2 regions of the Paenibacillus sp. FW126-R14 genome follow, and region 1 is predicted to be linked to the other one. Evidence: a T-box and tRNA genes for the amino acid it is inferred to sense, from the RefSeq annotation. Region 1 holds a T-box; the other holds one or more tRNA genes.
The links. The T-box of region 1 lies ahead of ileS (isoleucine--tRNA ligase). A T-box ahead of a tRNA ligase gene usually reads a tRNA of that ligase, here a tRNA-Ile.
Positions count from the first base shown of each region.

Region 2: it has a tRNA-Ile gene. The T-box ahead of ileS (isoleucine--tRNA ligase) is inferred to sense a tRNA for this amino acid. The anticodon was not compared.

Region 1 is NZ_JBYTBS010000069.1:13,733-24,506, reverse strand. It holds gene AC3WRW_RS29205 (phosphonate C-P lyase system protein PhnL) at 1-529, shown strand, start outside; gene AC3WRW_RS29200 (phosphate/phosphite/phosphonate ABC transporter substrate-binding protein) at 610-1,668, shown strand; gene phnC (phosphonate ABC transporter ATP-binding protein) at 1,709-2,497, shown strand; gene AC3WRW_RS29190 (PhnE/PtxC family ABC transporter permease) at 2,487-3,272, shown strand; gene AC3WRW_RS29185 (PhnE/PtxC family ABC transporter permease) at 3,274-4,116, shown strand; gene AC3WRW_RS29180 (GNAT family N-acetyltransferase) at 4,209-5,195, opposite strand; T-box leader at 5,374-5,627, shown strand; gene ileS (isoleucine--tRNA ligase) at 5,678-8,758, shown strand; gene AC3WRW_RS29170 (transposase) at 9,433-9,930, opposite strand; gene AC3WRW_RS29165 (IS110 family RNA-guided transposase) at 10,451-10,774, opposite strand, start outside.
Region 2 is NZ_JBYTBS010000006.1:5,747-16,520, forward strand. It holds gene AC3WRW_RS05795 (MFS transporter) at 1-881, opposite strand, end outside; gene AC3WRW_RS05800 (TetR/AcrR family transcriptional regulator) at 946-1,545, opposite strand; tRNA gene AC3WRW_RS05805 (tRNA-Ile) at 1,752-1,825, opposite strand; tRNA gene AC3WRW_RS05810 (tRNA-Met) at 1,836-1,912, opposite strand; gene AC3WRW_RS05815 (hypothetical protein) at 2,003-2,167, opposite strand; gene AC3WRW_RS05820 (hypothetical protein) at 2,333-4,084, opposite strand; gene AC3WRW_RS05825 (efflux RND transporter periplasmic adaptor subunit) at 4,109-5,368, opposite strand; gene AC3WRW_RS05830 (efflux RND transporter permease subunit) at 5,398-8,508, opposite strand; gene AC3WRW_RS05835 (COG1470 family protein) at 8,795-10,774, opposite strand, start outside.

The DNA of each region.
Region 1 (10,774 bases):
TAACTCGGAGCGATTCGGCCCTATCGATCTGGCTGCCGCTTCCGAGCGGACCATCATCGAGCTGCGCAAGCACGAAATTGGGTATGTGTCCCAATTTCTCAGCGTTATGCCTCGCACGACAGCCAGAGAGCTGGTCCACAATGCCATTGTGGAAATGGGCGAAGATGCGACGTATGCGGAGGCGGAGACGATCAAGATGCTGGAGCATTTCGAGCTCGACCGCAGCCTGTGGGACAGTTATCCGGCCACTTTTTCGGGAGGTGAGAAGCTGCGTTTAAATATTGCGAGAGCCATGGTCAAACGTCCGAGACTGCTGCTGCTGGATGAGCCGACGGCAAGCCTTGATCACGGGTCAAAGCTGAAAGTGAAGCAATTGATCGAACAATTGATTCAGCAAGGTACTACCATGCTTGGCATTTTTCATGACCTGGAATTTATGGAGCATCTGTGCAACCGAGAGTATCAAATCAGAGATGGGAAATTTTATACGGCAGACAAGAAGAGCAAGTTTACAATCTCTCAATTTTGACAGAATATTCTGAAAATAATAGAGAGATACACTGAAATGGGTTCTTTCAAAAATATCCATATTAGGGAGAGGTTCTGTTCATGAAAAAAATGTTAACGTTCTTGATCTCTTTATCTCTGGTTGCAGTAGCGGCAGGCTGCGGTACGAAAGCCGGGGAAGCGCAGAAAGCGGCAGCTCCCGTTAAGACGAAAGACACGATTACCGTTGCATGGTATCCGAACGAATCCGGTGCAGAACTAAAAAATGCACGTGAAGAACTGGGAAAAGTCATTGCAACCGCAACAGGTAAAAAAGTAGAACACAAAACGACGACGGACTACATCATCGCCATTGAGGCTATCGCCAGCGGCAGCGCAGATATAGCTTATATGGGACCGCAAGGATATGTTGAAGCCAATGCAAAGAATAATAAGGTTCAGCCGTTGGTTGTGCCGAGCGGAGAGTCAGGCACCCTGGAGGATGCTGTATACTACAGCTGGTTAAGCGTAAGAAAAGGCGAGGAAGAAGCGTATAAGAGCGGTAATGGATTTTCGATTGACAATATTGCCGGTAAAAAATTCTCGTTCGTGTCGAACTCTTCCACATCCGGATTTAAAGTGCCGTCTGCGAACATCGTGAACTTTTTTAGCAAAAAAGACAAATTCAAAAGCTTGACCGCTGATGATCTGCTTCAAGGCGGCAAGGATAAGTTTTTCGGTGAAGTGCTGTTCGGCGGTTCACACCAAGGGGCGGCTGTCAATCTATTGACGGGTAAAGCAGACGTAGCGGCATTCTGCGACACTTGTGTCGCCAACTATGTTGACCTAAGCTCCGGTAAGGCCAATACGGCTGGAGCGGTATATAAAGTGAAGCAGGGAGCGGCAGAACCGTTCAACACGCAAGTCGGCAAAGAATTTAGCCTTATTTCCGTTACGCCGGTATTGAACTCGCCGTTTGCCATCAACACGGGCACCATTAGCGCAGAAGATCAGAAAAAATTGCGGGATGCTTTCATATCCGATGCTGTAACGAAGAACACGAATATTTTCCTGCCTAAGGATTCAAAGGATTCCGGTTTGTTTAAGCAAAAGACGGGGAAAGAAAAATTCCTGCCTGTAGAAGATGCGTTTTTCAATCCAGTCAGAATGCTGTCCAACTAAGTCTATCCTCATGAATGACAAACCGATTAAGGGAGCCGCTATGACAACGTTATTGGAATTCAAGCAGGTTTCAAAGCAGTACGGTGCGGATACAAGAGCGTTATCAGATGTTAATTTCACGGTGAGAGAAGGGGAGTTCGTGTCGATTATCGGCCCCTCCGGGGCGGGCAAGTCAACGCTCCTTCGCTGTATTAACCGGATGATCGACGCGAGCAGCGGAGAAATTATATTCGACGGCAGGAACATTATGGAGTTCAAGAAAAGCGAATTGAAACGGCTGAGAACCCGGATGGGCATGGTGTTTCAGCACTACAATTTAGTGAACAGGTTAAGCGTCATCGAAAACGTGCTGCACGGACGGCTTGGCTATAAGTCCACGCTGGAAGGAGTTCTGGGACTATACTCCAAAGAGGAAAAGCGCCAGGCCTATGCGATTCTGAAAATACTCGGGCTGGAAGAGCAGGTTTACAAGCGCTGTGACCAACTGAGCGGTGGGCAAAAGCAAAGGGTAGGCATTGCCCGTGCCCTAGTGCAGGATCCCAAAATGCTGCTGTGCGACGAACCTATCGCTTCGCTCGATCCGAACGCTTCCAAAGTCATCATGGATTACTTGCGCGCCATCTCTACCAACATGGGCATTACGGTTATCGTTAACCTGCATCAGGTGGACGCAGCGCTGAAATATTCGGACCGTATTATCGGTGTGAACAAGGGAACGATTGTCTACGACGGACCTCCAGCGAAGATCAAGCGCGATCAGCTTTCTGTGATTTACGGCGCGGAGCTTGAAGAGCAAACAGACGAGCTGGAGGCGCAATATGCGGGATAACTTTTTTGCCAGAAAGCGGATGAACACGCTGCTCTTCTGTACGTTCTTGCTGGCACTGACGCTGATCGCTATTGTGATTACGAACTATAACGTCATTAAGGGCTTCACCTCGATACCGAAAGCGGCTGAATGGGCGGTTAGCAACTTTTATCCCAATGAAAAAGCGATGAAGCGGCTTCCGGCCATTATGAGCAGCCTGACTGAGACGGTGCTGGTGTCTATCGCAGCAACCGCAGTTGCAGCCGTCTTCGCCATGCTGTTTGCGATCGCAGGCTCTCATACGACAGGCACGGGCGGTGTTTTCAGTTTTGTAAGCCGATCGATTGCAACGATATTTCGCAATATTGATGTCGCTGCATGGTCGATGATTCTATTGATTTCTTTCGGGCAAAATGTGCTGACGGGCTATTTCGCGCTCTTCTTCGGCTCCTTTGGTTTCTTAACGCGCGCCTTCATGGAGTCGATTGACGAAGTAAGCAGCAGCTCGGTTGAGGCACTGCGGTCGACAGGGGCAGGCTATTTCCCGATCATTTTTCAATCGGTGCTGCCTGCCAGTATTCCGCAGCTGCTCAGCTGGATCTTGTTTATGGTGGAAACAAACATCCGTCAAGCTACGTTGATTGGCATTTTGACCGGCACCGGTATCGGCTTTCTTTTCAGCTTATATTACAAAAGTCTAAATTACAGCTCTGCCTCCTTGGTCGTCCTCGTTATCGTCCTCACGATTTTTATCATCGAAACGGTTTCTACCTATGTTAGGAGGGCGATTTTGTAAAATGGGACTTCAAGAAGCTATCCAGTCTGTCTCCATCAAAGAGAGCATCAAGAGAAAGCCATTCAACAAACAAACGGTGGTGATCCGGCTCACTTTGGCTGCGTTGGCGGTATTGACGCTGTATGCCTTCGCTACGTTTGACTATAAGGACATTGAGCTCTTAGATGCTATCTATTCAACAGCCCTTACGGTAAAAACGATGTTCTTCCAACCGCTCTTCAAACACCTGTCCTTCGTCGAGGCGGTTCAACAGCTGACCATTACACTGGGACTGGCGTTTCTGACAACGCTGTTCGGATCGGTCATCGCTTTGTTCCTCGGCCTATTGGCTGCCCAAAATCTTTCCAGTCCTAAAGTTTCCATCATCGTTAAAGGCATAGTTGCTTTTATTCGAGCAGTTCCCACGGTTTTGTGGGTTTTGATTTTTGCGGTTGCAGCGGGGCTAGGCAGTGTCGCAGCCGTGATCGGGATGACGTTCCATTCCATCAGCTACTTGGTTAAAGCGTACTCGGAATCTTTCGAGGAGCTGGACAAAGGGGTGATCGAGGCTTTGAAAGCAAGCGGAGCCAATTGGTGGCAAATTGTGTTTCAAGCCGTCCTGCCATCGTCTGTCTCCTACTTGATCTCATGGACGTTTATGCGTTTTGAGATCAATTTCGCAGTCGCAGTAGCCATGGGGGCGGCGGCCGGAGCAGGCGGCATTGGGTACGATATGTTCATGGCCAGCTCTTATTATTATGATGTGAGGGAAATTGGTGCTATTACGTATCTCATCCTGGGGTTTGCCATCTTGCTGGAGCTGATTGCGGGAAGAATTAAAAAGAAGTTAAGGGTTCATGGGTAAACACGGCGTGCGCCTTTCATGGATGGAAAGGGAACTACAGTTCGCTATTTCGCAAAATGTAAGGCCAAATGTAGTTCCGTTTCCCATGGCGATTACTTGAGCTCACACACCATCTTGTAACTCCCGGGTTCCGCCCGGAAGCCGATCAGATCGCGGTTTATTCGCAGCATAGGGCCATTCATGGAATCGTTATGAGTACGCAAATAAGGAACATGGCATGCGCGGGCCGTTTGCACGCCGAGCATCTTGAGGGCGAGCGCGATACGGCGGCCCCGGTATTCCGGAAGCACGCCGGTGAATTCGTGATACATAGCCCGAGTTTGCTCGTTCTGTTGGAGCGTGACTACGCCAATATAGCGGTCGCCGTCCTTGGCAATATGAATCCATTCCGGGCGAACGCCGGCTTGCCCGATGCTCCATTTTTTCCATTCCTCGAACCAAGGGAAGCTGCCTGAGTAGCCGGGAATATCCGGATGTGTAGTTTTATAAAGCTCATACAACTTTCGCTCGTTGTCTTCGCCAGGCTCATCGGCCAGTGTAATAAACCGGATGCCGGCTTGCTCAGCTTCGTTTACCGACTCGTACAGCGTGCCGCCATCAAATGCTGCCAAATCCAGAACGGATTCGAACGTATGGCGTTCCTTTATGTAGCCCCGACGTTCGGCAAAAGCCAGCGATTTCTCGTCCGTTTCTCTCATGTAGTCGATCAATCGTGAGGCTCTGACCTCCAATGCCCACTGCCGGAGCGCCTCGTATAAATCTCTTCCTATCCCGATCCCGCGGTTTTCCGGGCGAACGACAACGGTGTGGCTCAATGCTCCGGGCTCCGTCCATGGAGCTCGCCAGGCAATCGCGTAGCCAACCACTTGTCCATGCTCGTCTTCCGCCACCCATTTGGGGCGATCCCATCCCATCAGATGGCCATCTTCATTGTAATGCAGCTTGCCGGGGGGAATACTATCCTCTTCTTTCTGCAGTCGTTCAGCGGTTGTCGGCTCCGACCAGATCAAATTTAGCAGCGGAGCAACCGCCGCATAATCGTCCGGCTGCCGCATCATGCGAATCGTAAACTTTGACATTATAGCTACCTCCACCTCAATATGAAATCAGCTTATAAAGACATTATCCCATGTGCCCTAGGCAACTTCTTGGTAAAGTCTGGATATAAATAAAGATTCGGCTCCCAGCCCATATTTCCCTCATTTATTTGACAATTCGCTCAAAAAGGTGTAGAACTGAACTAACTGAATGTTCTGAGTAAATTCATTGACGAGATCGAGTACGCTAATCCCTTGTCCCCCAGAGAGTTGGCCATTGTGCTGAAAGCCAACGTTCAAGACTTAGCCGAAAATCCTCTCCGAGAAGGAAAGCTGAAGCAGTTGGAGTAAGCTGACCCGGGATCCTGCCGTTACATGGGGCGCGTATGATGGTACGTAGGCGGAGGTGACGGGGATCGAGTTATGGATCAACCGGAACAAGGGTGGTATAGCGAGTTGAATCTCGTCCCTTAGGGGGCGGGATTTTTTTGTTTTTTATTTTAAAAAGAGAGAGGATGTTCCGCATGAGAAAAGTGGATGTAAAAGAAAAAGCAAGGACCCGCGAGCTGCGTATCCTGAAGGGCTGGCAGCAAAACGATACGTTCCGCGCATCGATCGACCACCGGAGCGACAAACCGAATTTTGTTTTTTATGAGGGGCCCCCTACCGCCAATGGCAAGCCTCATATCGGTCACGCGCTCGGGCGTGTAATTAAAGATTTTATCGGCCGTTACAAAACGATGTCAGGCTACCGCGTCGTGCGAAAAGCCGGATGGGATACGCACGGCCTTCCCGTCGAGCTTGGCGTGGAGAAGCAGCTGGGCATTTCAGGCAAGCAGGAAATCGAAAAATACGGGATCGCCGAATTCGTGCAAAAGTGCAAAGACAGCGTGTTCGAATACGAAAGGCAATGGCGCGAACTGACGGAAGCTATCGCGTATTGGACCGATATGGATAACCCCTATGTGACGTTAACGAATGATTATATCGAGAGCGTCTGGCATGTTTTATCCGAGATTCATAAGAAAGAACTCCTTTATAAAGGCCATCGTGTCAGCCCTTATTGTCCCGATTGCCAAACGACGCTCAGCTCGCACGAAGTGGCTCAAGGCTATGAAAATGTCAAAGATTTGAGCGCGACGGTGGAATTCCGCAGCCGGAACGGCGAAGACATTTTCCTTGCCTGGACGACGACGCCTTGGACGCTTCCTGCGAACGTTGCGCTTGCTGTAAACAAGGACATCGACTACGTGAAAGCCAAACATAACGGCAAAGTCTACGTGGTCGCCAAAAATCTTGCAGAAAAAGTATTGAAAGAGAATTATGAGATCCTATCGACGCACAAAGGGGAGGAATTCGTAGGAACCGCCTATGAGCCGCCTTTCGGCTACATCCGTGTGAACCGGGGTCATATCGTGGTCGATGCGGACTATGTCAGCGATACGAGCGGGACCGGGATCGTTCATATCGCACCGGCGCACGGGGAGGATGACTACCGCACGTGCCGCCAGCATGAGCTGGATTTTGTGAACGTTGTGAATCAGGCCGGCCGTTATACCGATCAGGTTGTTGATTTTGCCGGACGCTTTGTGAAGGATTGCGATGTGGATATTGTCAAAAGCTTGTCCGAACGCAACTTGCTGTTCGCCAAGGAACGGTATGAGCACAGCTACCCATTCTGCTGGCGTTGTAAATCTCCGCTTCTCTACTATGCGATGGAAAGCTGGTTTATCAAAACGACGGCCGTGAAGGACCAATTGATTGCAAACAACAGCCAAGTGAACTGGTACCCGGGCCATATTCGGGAAGGGCGGTTCGGGAAGTTTTTGGAGGAGCTGGTCGATTGGAATATTAGCCGCAACCGCTATTGGGGGACTCCGCTTAATCTGTGGCTTTGTCAGGATTGCGGGGCAGAGGATGCCCCTGGCAGCAGAAAAGAACTGCAGGAAAAATCCATATCGCCGCTCGATGAAAATTTGGAATTGCATAAACCTTATGTGGATGATGTAAAATTGCGCTGCTCCTGCGGCGGAGTCATGGAAAGAACGCCGGAAGTGATCGATGTGTGGTTTGACAGCGGCTCTATGCCTTTCGCACAGTACCACTATCCTTTCGGTGACAAGAAACAGTTCCAAGAGCAGTACCCTGCCGATATGATTTGCGAAGGCATTGACCAAACAAGAGGCTGGTTTTTCAGCTTGATGGCGGTATCGACCTTGTATAACGGAGAGCTGCCCTATAAGGCGGTTATTTCAACCGGGCATGTTTTGGATGAAAACGGCCTGAAGATGTCCAAAAGCAAAGGGAACGTCATTGACCCCTGGGAAATCATAGAGGAATACGGAGCGGACGCTTTCCGCTGGGCTCTGCTGGCTGATAGCGCACCATGGAACAGCAAACGGTTTTCCAAGCAAATCGTAACCGATGCGAAGTCAAAAGTGGTGGATACGATCAACAATTCGCACTATTTTTATACCCTGTATGCCATGATTGATCAATATAGAGCCGAAGACTACCCACAGCAAGCGCCGAAGAGCGAATTGGACCGGTGGGTGCTGTCCAGACTGAATACCACCCTGCGGATCGTTCTGAAAGGACTGGAGGATTACGATTTTCTGAATCCGGCCAAACATATGGAAGCTTTTGTCGATGAGCTGAGCAATTGGTACATTCGCCGTTCTCGCGACCGTTTCTGGGGCAGTCAAATGACGGAGGCTAAAATAGCCGCTTACCAAACGCTGCGCGAAGTGTTGATCACATTCGCAAAGATGACCGCCCCTTACATCCCGCTCATTGCCGAGGATATTTTCAGCAACCTTGGCGGCGAAGGAAGCGTTCATATGGCTGACTACCCGAAGGTGAAAGAAGAAGCGATCGACGAGACGCTTGAGAACGATATGGCAACCGCACGCCAAATCGTTGAGCTGGCCCACAGCATTCGGAACGAGACCCGGATCAAAACGCGTCAGCCTTTATCTGAGCTCATTGTCACGCTCGATCGTGCGTTTAATCTGGAACGATTTGAAGACATCATCAAAGATGAAATTAATGTGAAACAGATTCGTATGGAGAAGAACGAGAGCACCTTCGTGGACTATGGTTTAAAATTAAACTTAAAGGCTGCCGGCAAAAAATACGGAAAATTCGTCGCTCCCCTCCAGAATTTATTGAAGCAGCTCTCCGCGGCAGATGCCAAACAAGCCGTTGACAACGGATATTTGGACGTTACTATTGCGGGCGAATCCATACATCTCACACTGGATGAGCTGCTTGTGGAAAAGCTGGGCAAAGCAGGCTTTGCTTCCGCGGCGGGTTACCAAATCAATGTTGCTTTGAATACGGCCATCACGGAGGAGCTGGAACAGGAGGGACTTGTTCGCGAGGTGATACGCGGCATTCAGGATTATCGCAAGAAGCTCGATTTACCGCTGGAGAAACGGGTAATTCTGACGCTTCACGTCGATGCTCGTTTGAGAGCGGCGCTTGAGCGTTTCGATCATGTTTTGCAGGAGAATGTGCTGCTTTCTGAAGTCAGATATGCGCAAGTGGCTAATATGGAGAAGGTTTCGTTCGGTGGGTATGAATGTCTGTTGCTGATTGAGTAGAAGGTGGGGAAAGGGGCTGACTCGCAGGCGGTGCAAGAGAGTAGCCCCGATTCCATTGTTCGCAGGATAGTTCGCTCGTCGAATTCAGGCGTTAGAGGGAATTTTACAGGAAATTCAGACATAAGTGGGAACTAGAGAGTGTTTAGGCGAAAAAGAGAACTACAGGGCGCTGATATGAACGAAACCTGCAACTCCTAGTACTGAGTTCCATTTTTAGGCATCACGAAAGTTAGCCTGTCAAGTGCTCTTCTTTACAGGCGATCTCTTTTTCCATACTAGATTCCGGTCCGGCTGATCATGCCGGACCCTGCCTTACGGCGAGTAATGGGGTGCAGGGGGCGTGCTCCCTGCATTCTTTTGGTTTTGAGGTGACTTTCACATGGGTACATTCCTTGGCACGAAGGCAAAATGGGATTTAGCGCCGGTTGGCACGCTGATATACGTGGATTCGACCACAAGTTAATAGATACGACCAGAGAGTTGATTCCCGCTAGCTATTGACGTGCATAGAGCATTTCTGTTTAGCTTTGCACAAGCGCCCTTCGCGGATTTTCTCTCTGCCTTGCTTAGTTACTTTGCCTCCGTGCCAAAGAATGTCATTCATGTGTAAACATCGAACCTTGGGCATCTCAACCTTTCTGGCAATTTTATGTTTATGATGGAGGAGCAGGAGGTTAAGCGGCTGCTTGTTTTTGTTTTTCCATCTCTTTTGCAATGGCCCAAATGAATCCGAGCAGTTCTCTAGCTACAGCTGTTACAACTGTACCTTTTTGCTTTCCTTTTGCTGACAAGCGTTTATATTTGGCATGAAGTCGTTTTTGTGCGTTCCACGAAATGTCCTGGATTTCAGGAGTTAGTCCATTTAACCGTTCTCGAAGGGCTCTTCGTACGGCGGGTGAGTGGCGATAGCTCCATGCGGTTTCGATTACAACTCTGCGGATATGTGCATTGCCAGCTTTGGTAATCCCCCCTTGCCAGCGTCTGCCTCCACTTGAATGCTCGCTGGGTACTAATCCTGCATAAGACATGAGTAGCCTTGGGTGGGAAAAACGCTTCGCAATATCCCCCAGTTCTGCGGCTAGTGTTGTCGCCGTTATGAGTGCAACGCCGCGCAGGGCCTGTAGGGCCCTGATCATGGGCGCTTGGCAACTTGATTTAGCTTGTTTTTCCATTTCTATTTCATAGCGCTGATATGAACGAAACCTGCAACTCCTAGTACTGAGTTCCATTTTTAGGCATCACGAAAGTTAGCCTGTCAAGTGCTCTTCTTTACAGGCGATCTCTTTTTCCATACTAGATTCCGGTCCGGCTGATCATGCCGGACCCTGCCTTACGGCGAGTAATGGGGTGCAGGGGGCGTGCTCCCTGCATTCTTTTGGTTTTGAGGTGACTTTCACATGGGTACATTCCTTGGCACGAAGGCAAAATGGGATTTAGCGCCGGTTGGCACGCTGATATACGTGGATTCGACCACAAGTTAATAGATACGACCAGAGAGTTGATTCCCGCTAGCTATTGACGTGCATAGAGCATTTCTGTTTAGCTTTGCACAAGCGCCCTTCGCGGATTTTCTCTCTGCCTTGCTTAGTTACTTTGCCTCCGTGCCAAAGAATGTCATTCATGTGTAAACATCGAACCTTGGGCATCTCAACCTTTCTGGCAATTTTATGTTTATGATGGAGGAGCAGGAGGTTAAGCGGCTGCTTGTTTTTGTTTTTCCATCTCTTTTGCAATGGCCCAAATGAATCCGAGCAGTTCTCTAGCTACAGCTGTTACAACTGTACCTTTTTGCTTTCCTTTTGCTGACAAGCGTTTATATTTGGCATGAAGTCGTTTTTGTGCGTTCCACGAAATGTCCTGGATTTCAGGAGTTAGTCCATTTAACCGTTCTCGAAGGGCTCTTCGTACGGCGGGTGAGTGGCGATAGCTCCATGCGGTTTCGATTACAACTCTGCGGATATGTGCATTGCCAGCTTTGGTAATCCCCCCTTGCCAGCGTCTGCCTCCACTTGAATG
Region 2 (10,774 bases), on a different contig from region 1:
CCTGCAAAGAAAAGACAAACGGAAATGACCCGCCGCTCCCCGAAACGGTTCAAGATCCAGCTGAAGGCCGTAACTTGAACCACGGCGCCAGCGATGGACCCGAATGTGATGATAAAGGCGATATCCTTTGGCTGAAACCCGAATTTCCGATCCACAAACAGCCCAAAGATCGTTTCAAAATTAGCAAGTCCGAACGACATCACGAAAACGATGATTAAGCCTAAAAAATAAGGCTCTCTATAGGCGTACCTCAATTGAGATAAAAGCCCTCTTTTTGGAGCTTCAAACGGTGGTGTATCTGATGCATTCTCTTGTGCAGGAAGCGACTCCCGAAGAACTAGCATGGTGATGCATGCCGCGAGAATCCCCGCCGCCGCCGCGAAATAGAAGGGCATGCGGATACCGAATTCAGCAATATAACCGCCAATGCCCGGTCCAATAATAAAGCCTGTTGTAATTGCTGCTGTAATATACCCCATCCCTACCGCACGCTCTTCCGGTGTCGTGATATCTGCTGCGTAGGCCATAACGGCCGGCATAATCATTGCCGCACTGATGCCGCCCAGCATCCTCGAAGCAAAGAGCAGGCTAGGCGAGCTGGCTAATCCAAACATGACCTCAGAGACAGCGAACACCATCATGCCGATCACAATCATTCTTTTTCTGCCGAAGGAATCGGCCAAACGGCCGGCGAGCGGCGAACAAAGAAACTGCGTCAGCGAAAATGCGGCGACCAACAGGCCGATAATCCCTCCTGTAATGCCCAGACTCTCCATAAACTTAGGCATAATAGGGATGACAAGTCCTATTCCGGAAAAGACCAGAAGCAGATTAAGCATGAGTATGAATAAAGCTCCCTGATGTTTTGTCAATAATTTCATTTCTAATATCCTCCCATTCCGATAATACTGAATAAATATTCAGGATTATAATAAAAAAAAGGGGCTAACGTGCCGGCTTGGCAATGCCCTGCAGAAACACATCCATAGCCGACCGATAAGCCGCTAGCGCTTCCTCACGTTCCATTCTTCGGCTATGTTGACTTAGCCCAAGCAGCAGACTGTCCAAAATAATCGCAAGAGTGGACACATTCGTAATTTCAAATTCATGATGATCGATCCCCGTCTGGAGCAACTGCCGATTAAAGTCAATATAGCCTTTGACCATTTCGTTAATCCGCTCCTCCACTTCCGGAGCTTTCTCTGCATTATTGAAGAACTCATCCGCGGCCTTCGTTAACGGATGACTCAGTTGATCATGCGCCAAATGCTCGGCCATGCCATATAATTTATCGGTTATGGTAAGGTACTGCTTTTCCTTGACCAACCAAGTCCTATCCCATTCCCTGTTCCAATCTTCAAGCAAGAATAAGAAAAGCCCTTCCTTGTTCTTGAAATGATAATAAATGTTACCGGCACTGCACCCGGCAGCTTTTACAATGTCTTCAATTGCGGTGGCTTTGTAGCCTTTTTGAGCAAATAAAGCCTTTGCCGCATCGGCGATCTTCCTCTTTGTTTGCTCGGTTTGCTGCTTCTTTTTATTCACACATGCTTCACCACTTTCCAGCTGACAGAACTTTAAATAATACTGAACATTTATTCAGTATTATAAGTGATAATTGAAGTCTTTGCAAACTCTTGTAAATGTGCACAAGCCCCTCAATCTCCACTTTGTATAAGTAGTAGAATGAGAGGCTTGCTTAATGTCCGAAAATAATAAAAAACCCTTATTTATCAAGGGTTTCCGTGCTATGGGCCCAGAGGGACTCGAACCCCCGACCAATCGGTTATGAGCCGACCGCTCTAACCAACTGAGCTATAGGCCCTAATGAAATTTGGTTGCGGGGGCAGGATTTGAACCTGCGGCCTTCGGGTTATGAGCCCGACGAGCTACCGAGCTGCTCCACCCCGCGTCATGTGTGCCGCTCAACAGCGACAAAAATAAATATACACTAAGCGCGAGTGGTAAGTCAAGCGTTAATTTTTAGAAGTCACGCAGAAATTTACGTATTGTAACGAACGCCGAAACGTCCCTTTTTCGACTTGAATACTTCCACTTCTTGCGGGCATTCATACCCATAAATCCACCAGTCTTCTTCCATTCTTTTCGCCAAACAGCCCGCTTGAAACTTGGAATCATATAATTTGGCCCAATATATCCAGTTCATCGCAATCACTCCGTTTTGTTTAAACTGATAATGCTATCTTATCCAAAATGAAACGGACTTATGAGTTCGTCGGAACTGACAGGAAGATGCAGCTGGCAAAACGATAAAAAAACCGCTTAGACTGTGCTTTCGGCACAAATTCCAAGCGGTTGTCTACGCATGCAGCTATTGTTTAAAAGAGGTCAGCAGCCGTTTAACGGTTTCTCCATATTCGTTTGTGAAGGTCTCATAAATTTTGACTTGAATCGGATAATCCAATTGACCGGATCTCACGTTGAAATCCATCGTATTCGTCCCACTGTGCAATCTTCCTTCGCCGGCCAAATCCTGCGTCGTTTTACCAATCGGATTTCCGACATTATCAAATATTTCAAAGGAAAGCTTGTTGTTATACTTATCGACTGTAACCAGTTCATCCGGTTTGATGTCCAGCTCCAGCTTCAATTTGTAGTCATAAGTCAAGGCAGCCAGATATAGCGCTGTAATGCTCCAGTCCTTAATTTTGATTTCATATGGATACACCTGAATAGCATTGTTCGTCATATCATTTTTCTGAACGGGCACTTTTGCCGTAGCCAGCAATGATTTGTATGTTGTATCTGAGCTTGTTTGTTGGCTGTAGAGATTCATTTTCAAGCCCTCGCCGGTTTCTGAGGCCGGAAGAGCATACGAGTAGCTGACAACATAGGAGGCCTTAGGAACGACGCTCAGAGCTGTAGCTGCCTGCCTTTTGCCGCCGTAAGCATATCCGTCTTTACTGACAAGCTCGGTTTGAATGGCCGGAATCGGGATCGGACGATCGCTGTTATTCGTCAATTTAAACTTGGCAATTGCCGTGTTGAAACCGTCGTCTTCATTATTTGTAATATGGAGCTCTACTAGCGATACATCGACATTGGACGGTACGAATTTGTTCGTCGAATCCAATTTGACAGGCGTGCCCAGCGTGTAGGCTGGAGCTGGAATGACGCCTTGCGTCGCTGCCCCAATCGGGAGCAGGATGTTCGCGCGCCCTACGCGGTACGTTTCCTCTTGAAACTTGCCGTCGCCCAGCGCCGTGACAAAGCTTTCCGGAGACACGACGTTCAAACTGGTGAATTCTGTGTCCAAATCGGTAGGGATGACGACATGGATATACTTTTTCTCACCCGGGTCAAGCACAACGGAAGCTTCGGCGCGGTTGCCGGAGTATACCGTGCTCTCCGTCCTGCCGTCGATTCCGAAATTCGGGACCGTTTGGCGTTCATTCGTCGGGTTTACGACTTGAATTTGCACGACGGTTGACACGCCTTTGGCTGTAATTTCCTTATGGATATCCACAGGGATGAATCCAATCGGGGACTTCAAGGAAGGCAGCGTGAAAGGCTCTCCCCATTTGAGGAGGGCGGATGATTTGGTAATCGTGCTGTCACTGCCATTCCACACCAGCGCCGCGTCAACAGGGACGCTTAGCAGTGTCGTTTCTTTTTTCGGATACACTTCCATATCAACATCAACAAAGCTAAGCTCACTTAGTTCAGCGTCATCGCTGCGCTCTACAGTACTCAAGTAACTGAGCTCTTGCTGCGATTTTGGTTGGATGGATTTTGGATTTTTGGCGCTTGGCTGTAGTGTATATACGGTACCATCCGCCATGCTGGCGCGTATTTCAAAATCAGGCACTCGAGTCACTTTGCCGCTTGTATTTTTAATCCGAATGACTGCGCCAAGCTTCGTTGAATTGGATTCATGGTCATTGAGCATGCTTTTGATCTCAACTTCAACGTTATTTGTCAGGACATAGCTCGTAATTGTGCTTGTTTGAGCAAAAGCAGCCGGGCTCACACTCTCCGCCGCCCATGCAGGAAAAGAAGCGGTAGTTAAAAGTGCAGCGGATAGTACAATGGTGGCCAGCGATTTCTTCATTTTCTTATTCACGTGGTTCTCCTCCTTGAGCTCATGTTAGTTGCTCACTTTAATTTTATCTCCATCTTTCAATTGGTGCTGTCCGGATGTAACGAGCATTTCGCCTTCTTTAACGCCGGATAACACTTCTTGATTCGTTTCATTTAAACGTCCAAGCTCAACCTTGCGCTTTTGAACCGTTTCCCCGTTCACGATGTAAACAAAGCTGTCTCCGCCTTCGCGAACGATGCTAAGACTCGGGATGACAGGCACGATTTGCTCGTCATCTTTTGTAAGCTCGACTTGAGCCTTGGATCCGGGCTTCAGCTGGCCATCCGGATTCGGAATTTCAAGCTCCAGATCGTAAGCTTTGGATTGCCCGTTTATCACATCGGATAAATACGTTACTTTGGCGTTGGCTTTATCTGTAGCCCCTGGAATGTAGAACGTTAATTCGCCTTTGCCGCGTACGAGATTGGCGGAAGCTTCGGTCAGCTGGGATTTGATTTTGACCGGATTCGTTTGCTGCACTTCACCGACACGGCCGCCCGGGGCTAACGTTTGGCCTACTGTTATGTTGAGATCCGTTAATACACCGGATGCAGGCGCTTTTACTTCGAGATTGCTAAGCGTTCTATCGATATTCCGTGCGCTAACTTGTGCAGATTCCAGGCTAGTTTCCACTTGCGCTAGTGAATTCGTCTCTTGCAATGTTTTCAGAGATCTACGAGCGCTCTCCAAATCTTTCTTCATATTCGTAAGTGCTGTTTCTGACTGCTCCAATTGCGTTTTGGTAGCTGTTCCTAGATCATAATCATTGCGAACCCTGTTATACGCTTTCCCTAGATCGCTAACTGCTGTTTCCAATTTCGAAACCCCGTCTTTGGCATCCGCGATTCCATTTGCTGTCTTTTGCTTAGCTTCGACAAGTCCTGCCTGAGCTCCTTTGATGCTCACAGCATTTAAATCTTTTTGAATCAACACATCCGTCGGATCCAAGCGGAAGAGTACATCGCCCTTCTCTACTTTATCTCCGCGTTTCTTTACTATTTCGATAACTTCCCCGCCCGACTTCGCCACTACATCCAATTGAACGGATGAAACAACGTCTCCTACTTGTTCAATCGGATTGCCAATTTTCTGCTTCGCAATTTTAGCCGTTTTCACAACTTTAACCCCTTGCTCGGCAGAGGCTGCCGGTGTGGCGCTGGGGCTTGCTGCCGGTGTGGCAGAACATCCCGCGGCGATCGCCGCGCTTAGCGCGACGACACCGAATAACTTGACACTTTGCTTAATCGTAAACAACTGACGTTTCATATTCGATTTCTCCTTTTCCCCTGTTCAGCTTATTGAAGCGCAGATGGTGCTTGCTCCGATTGAATGGAAGACGACTTCCCTTTTCTTTTGAACCAGCGGCCTTCTCTTTTCTTAAATAAAATCTCGTACATGATAGGCACGATAACTAATGTTAATAGAGTTGAAGTCGTAAGACCGCCAATAACGACGACAGCTAATCCTTTGGAAATGATCGTTCCTTTCGATAAGCCAAGTCCTAATGGCAGGAGGGCAATGATCGTTGCGCCAGCCGTCATAATGATAGGTCTTAAACGTGTAATCCCTGCCTCGATAAGGGCATCGCGAATGGAATAATTTTGCTCTCTTAGCTGCTGCACACGGTCTACAAGTACAATCGCGTTCGTTACGACGATACCGATCAACATGAGGAATCCGATCAGTGACGTAACATTGATGGATTCTCCGGTAATAAGAAGTCCTAGAAGCCCCCCAATCGCCGCAAGCGGCAGGGAGAACAGAATGGCTAACGGCGCTCTTGCGTTTCCGAACGCAATAACCATTACAATGTAAACTATGAAAATGGAAGCAAAGATAGCAATGAACATCTGCATGAAGCTTTTGTTAATATCATCGGAAACCCCTTTGACTTCACGGGAAACGCCCGATGGCAGCTCCAGCTTCGCCAATTCAGCGGTTATTTTTTGGCTCACGCCGCCTTTATCGGTGCTTTCGATTTTGGCTCTGACACTTACGATTTGCTCTTCATCTTCGCGGCTTATGCTGTTTGGTGCGTCAATTTGCGTTATACGTGCAACTTCATTCAACTGAATGGTTTGACCCGTTGGCGTTTTGATCAAGAAAGTGCCTAATTTATCAACGGAGTTCTTATAGACGGGATTCAGCATAACTTTGGTCGCATACGTGACATTGTTAAACTTCAAATCTCCGAGCTTCTCTTCCGCAATCCAGGAGTTAACCGATTGTAAAATTTGCGCGGAGGAAAGATTGTATAAACGCGCCTTGTTCTGATCGACCGTAATCTCAACTTCGGTTTTGGAGTCGCTCAAGCTGTCTTTAATATCGTTAAGCTCAGGGAATTCTTTCAGCTTATCTTTTACCATCTGAGCGGCTTGCTGGAGATATAACTGGTCATCGCCTTTTAGCGCATAGGAGAAATCTGCGCCTGTAGAAGTTGGCGGCCCTCCGGTAAACAACTGGATATTGACATCCGATCCGGGCGGCATCAATTTCAGCATATCTTCCTTGTACGTTTTGACGGCTTCCGTCGCATCTGTAGCAGGAGTTAGTTCAAAGAACATCATCGCTCGATAAGCATACCGGTCGCTGGTTTGGTTATAACCGACTAGCGATTCGATATATTTGAATGCAGGATTGCCCAATTTGTCTTTATGCTGCTTCAACTCTTTTTCGAGCTCTTTGGATTTCTCATTCATCATCTCTAGGGATGTTTCGCGCGGCATCTTAATTTCGATTGCGCCTTGTTTGACAGCTTCGCTGTTCGGCATGAATGCCACAGCCAGATTCGGTACGGTAATTACAATAGAAAGAATAAGTGCTACTAATGCAATCAACAGCGTTTTGATGCGGTTATTTAAAGACCAAATGATCGCTTTTTTGTACTTTTCACCCATAGGACCGACATGATGTTCGTCGTGATGGGTAAGTTTATTGGATTTAAGCACCATCAGCTTCGCCAACATCGGAATGACGGTCAAAGCAACAATCAAAGAAGATAACAAGGCTACAACGAGTGTAATGGCAAAAGGACGGAATACTTCGCCGACTACCCCGCTCACGAACCCGATCGGTCCGAATACACCTACCGTTGTAATCGTAGAAGACGTAATCGCACTGGATACTTGTTTCGTTGCCAACCGGATAACCGATTCATTGCGCTGCTGAGCGACTTGCAGTTGGCTGTAAATATTTTCGATAACGACGATACTGTCGTCCACGACCCTACCGACGGCGATCGCCATGCCTCCGAGCGTCATAATATTCAGGGAAATGCCCAGCGGCCCCATGACTAATAACGTGACGAGAATGGAGAGCGGGATGGAAACGAGTACGATAAGCGTCATACGTATATTACGGAGGAACAGCAAGATCATAACGGAAGCAAGAATTGCGCCTAATCCGCCTTCCTGTACCATACCATGGATAGAATCTTTAATATCGTTGGCAGAATTATAAATTTTGTGGAATTTCACGCCAGGCAGCGTCTTCGCCCAGTCTGACATTAATTTATCTGCACTGTCTGCAAATTCAACGGCATTCGCCGCTTTTGTTTTGTACAATAACACACCGATAGCCGGTTTATCGTCTAATCTGGCAATAAACTTGGACTCGCTGATGGCTTCAACCTTGGCAATTTGCTTAAGGAGCAGCGTATCGCCGGTTTTTGAGTTCACTTTTAAATTATCCAGATTGTAAATGGTATCCATTTCGCCCTTCACGCGAACCATCTGCTGATTTCCGTTGAAATCCACAGTACCCGCGGGGCTTGAAACTAATGCCGCTTTAATCATGCCTGAAACGTCTGCAGGCGTTAATCCATATTGGTTAATCGCAGGAGCATCCAGCTTAATCGTAAGCACCGCATCCTGATTGCCGACAGAATCTACATGGTCGATTCCTTTTAGTCCATTGAAGCCGGGAAGAATTGTGTTTTTGTAAGCATTATCGAGCTCTGCCTGGTTCATTCCCTCATCGCCGTAAACGGCTAAGTAGTAAACCGGTTCGGAAGCGAAGCCTGCCGTTAATACTTTAGGCTTTTCGGAGCCTTGCGGAAGCTTCACATTGGAGATGAGACTTTCGACGTCCTTTTTCACATCTTCAGGCTTCTTGTCTTGCTCCAGCTCCAAAATAATTTGTGAGTAATTGTCCTGCGAGCTTGAACTTAATGTTTTTAGCCCGTCTAATCCGGCAACCGCCTTTTCCAGCGGTTTCGTAATTTCGTCTAACACATCCTTCGGAGGGGCTACGTATGTAGTACTTACGATGACGACCGGAAACGTAATATCCGGGAAACTTTCTACTTTGAGCGTCGTTGTGGAATATGAGCCACCCACGACTAACAGCAGCATGAGGATGAAAATTGCTGCTACATTTTTCATTGAAAACTCGGTTAACTTGATCATTCTCACTTCTCCCCTATCACCAGCTTTAATACTCTGACACTCACTCAACCATCATACTTGGAATTTCTTAACAAAACATAAATTTTTTCCGAAAACTTTGTGTATTTTCGCGGCCTGGATTTATTATATATCGGCAAATGGATAAAAACAGGTGAGCGAAGTCATATTCCAGTCATAATTTGGGTCATATGGACGGCAATCTCGTTATGACTTCTTATGACCGGACACGAAAAAGGGCTGCTCATAGATCTTTGAAGACCGTTTGAGACAACCCTTTGGTGTATGCTTAATCCGTCGTAATAAACCATTCCGCTTTCTGTGAAGCAAGCAGTTTTCTCTGCCCTTGGAACTCATCATACACACTCAGTGTGTATTTCTGCAAAAATTTGGTGTTATAAATGAGACCCGGATCCGGGATCGCGATTTTGAAATTCTCTCTCTTCCCAAGCCGTATTTTCGTGTCTTCATCGGCTGTAGAATCCCCATTGAAAACGTCAAAGTCTTTGAAATCGAACTTTTTCTCAAAACGTTTGATACCGCCGCCATCCTCAAATACAAGCAGCAAATTATGGCCTTCCGTATTAATTTCAGTCAGCTTCTCTTTCGTTAACTCATAATTGAATCTAAGCGTAAAGACGTTATCTTCAATTTTGGTCCCGATTTTATCAATGGAAATGTTATAAGGGAATAAGTCCACATTTTTAAGCGTAGTCGCCACTGTCTTGCTTTCCGTTGGCAGCCAGTACGCAACCGGATTTACATAAGCGTCAGCGACCGTTTTGTCGCCTTCCGACAACTTGCCATCCGTAACGGCTTCCCCAAGAAGCAAATTCATGTTCTCGGTCGAGAAACCTTTCGGCACAGGCGCCCATACATGAAGCAGCGCTTTTCCCGATGGGGAGATTTTATTCTTCACTTCCGCAACGGAAGCCGGGAATACCGTTCCGTCTGACGAACGGAAATTCGCGACAAGCTTGGCCGTGTTCGTAAATCGTTTCTCCAGGTTCGTCACTTCGACCATAGCGGAATACATAATGCTTGTTTTGTCCTCGTAGGTGGATACATTCCGAATCCCATACTTCGCTTTGCGTCCAACATCATTGGTCGAGTAGGACTCGCCAAGACCAACGAAAGGAACCGATTGAAGCTCCGCTTGCGTAGAAAACTCCAGAACGTCTGTCGTTGCAGCACTGCTATTGTCCGTCCCTGCAGCTGGCGCGTCTCCCTCTTTTTCCTGCAGCACCAGCTTCACGCGGGAGAATTCATACGTATACGGCAATTTCCCCGCTAATTGGAGATTAACGTTCGTGCCTGCTCCAAGTCCAATCACTTTAGCTGTTTGGATCAGTTTGGCCTCGATTTTGACCGCATCGTCCAGCAGGAAATATCCGGTTAAATTCGGGATTGGCAGTGACTCATCCCCTTTGTTGCTTAGAACCAAATCCGCCGTCAATAAATCTTGATCCTCCCAAGGCAACCGATGAAGGCCGCCAAGCTGAACGGTGTAAACACCCGACTTATTGGTGAAAGAATACTCTTTGCCAATCGATCCGCCTTCCTGGGACGAAACGGCCGGCAGTTGGAAATTCGCTACGGCGACATTCAGCTTCAAATCAGCGATCGTTTCCGCAATGGACAGCTGCCATGCATCCGCGGCTACCGCCACGGGAATGGATCCGGAAAGTTGAATTTCCTTGCTTTCCTTTGGATTGATCTTCAAATCCTTGAGTCCTTTAGCTTCTAACGGGTACAGCAGCCCGTCCGGCGTCCGTATCGAGAATAAGTACGAGGGAATAGTGACGCTGTGATTGCCTGCATTCTCTAAAGTCAGATACACCGTAGGAACATGATATTTCTCATTCTTGTTGCTGACATACTTTTTAATTGAAGCATGTACCTCGACTCCGCCGACAGAGATGATCCCTGCGCGATCAGCTGAAGTGACATCCGTGTAATCATTCGGTACAGCAACTTCCCCAAGCACCTGCTCGAAATTGGTTTGACTAAAGTCCCACTTAATAAACTGGACAACGAGATCCTGCAGGTTTGTACTTGGATTCACGGTTGCATAGAACGTTAAATCGGTTGTTGAACCGGGAGCTACCCGGTTCTTATCCTTATCGGCAGGCAGCAAGCGCGCTGAGAATTGATTGCCAGATTTGCTTTTCAGCCTTGCCCAGTAATCGATAAATTGCAGCTCGCTGCTCCCTTCATTGTGAATCGTAATCGTGAATGTCGCGATCTTCCCGCTCTGATCGGGCAGAAC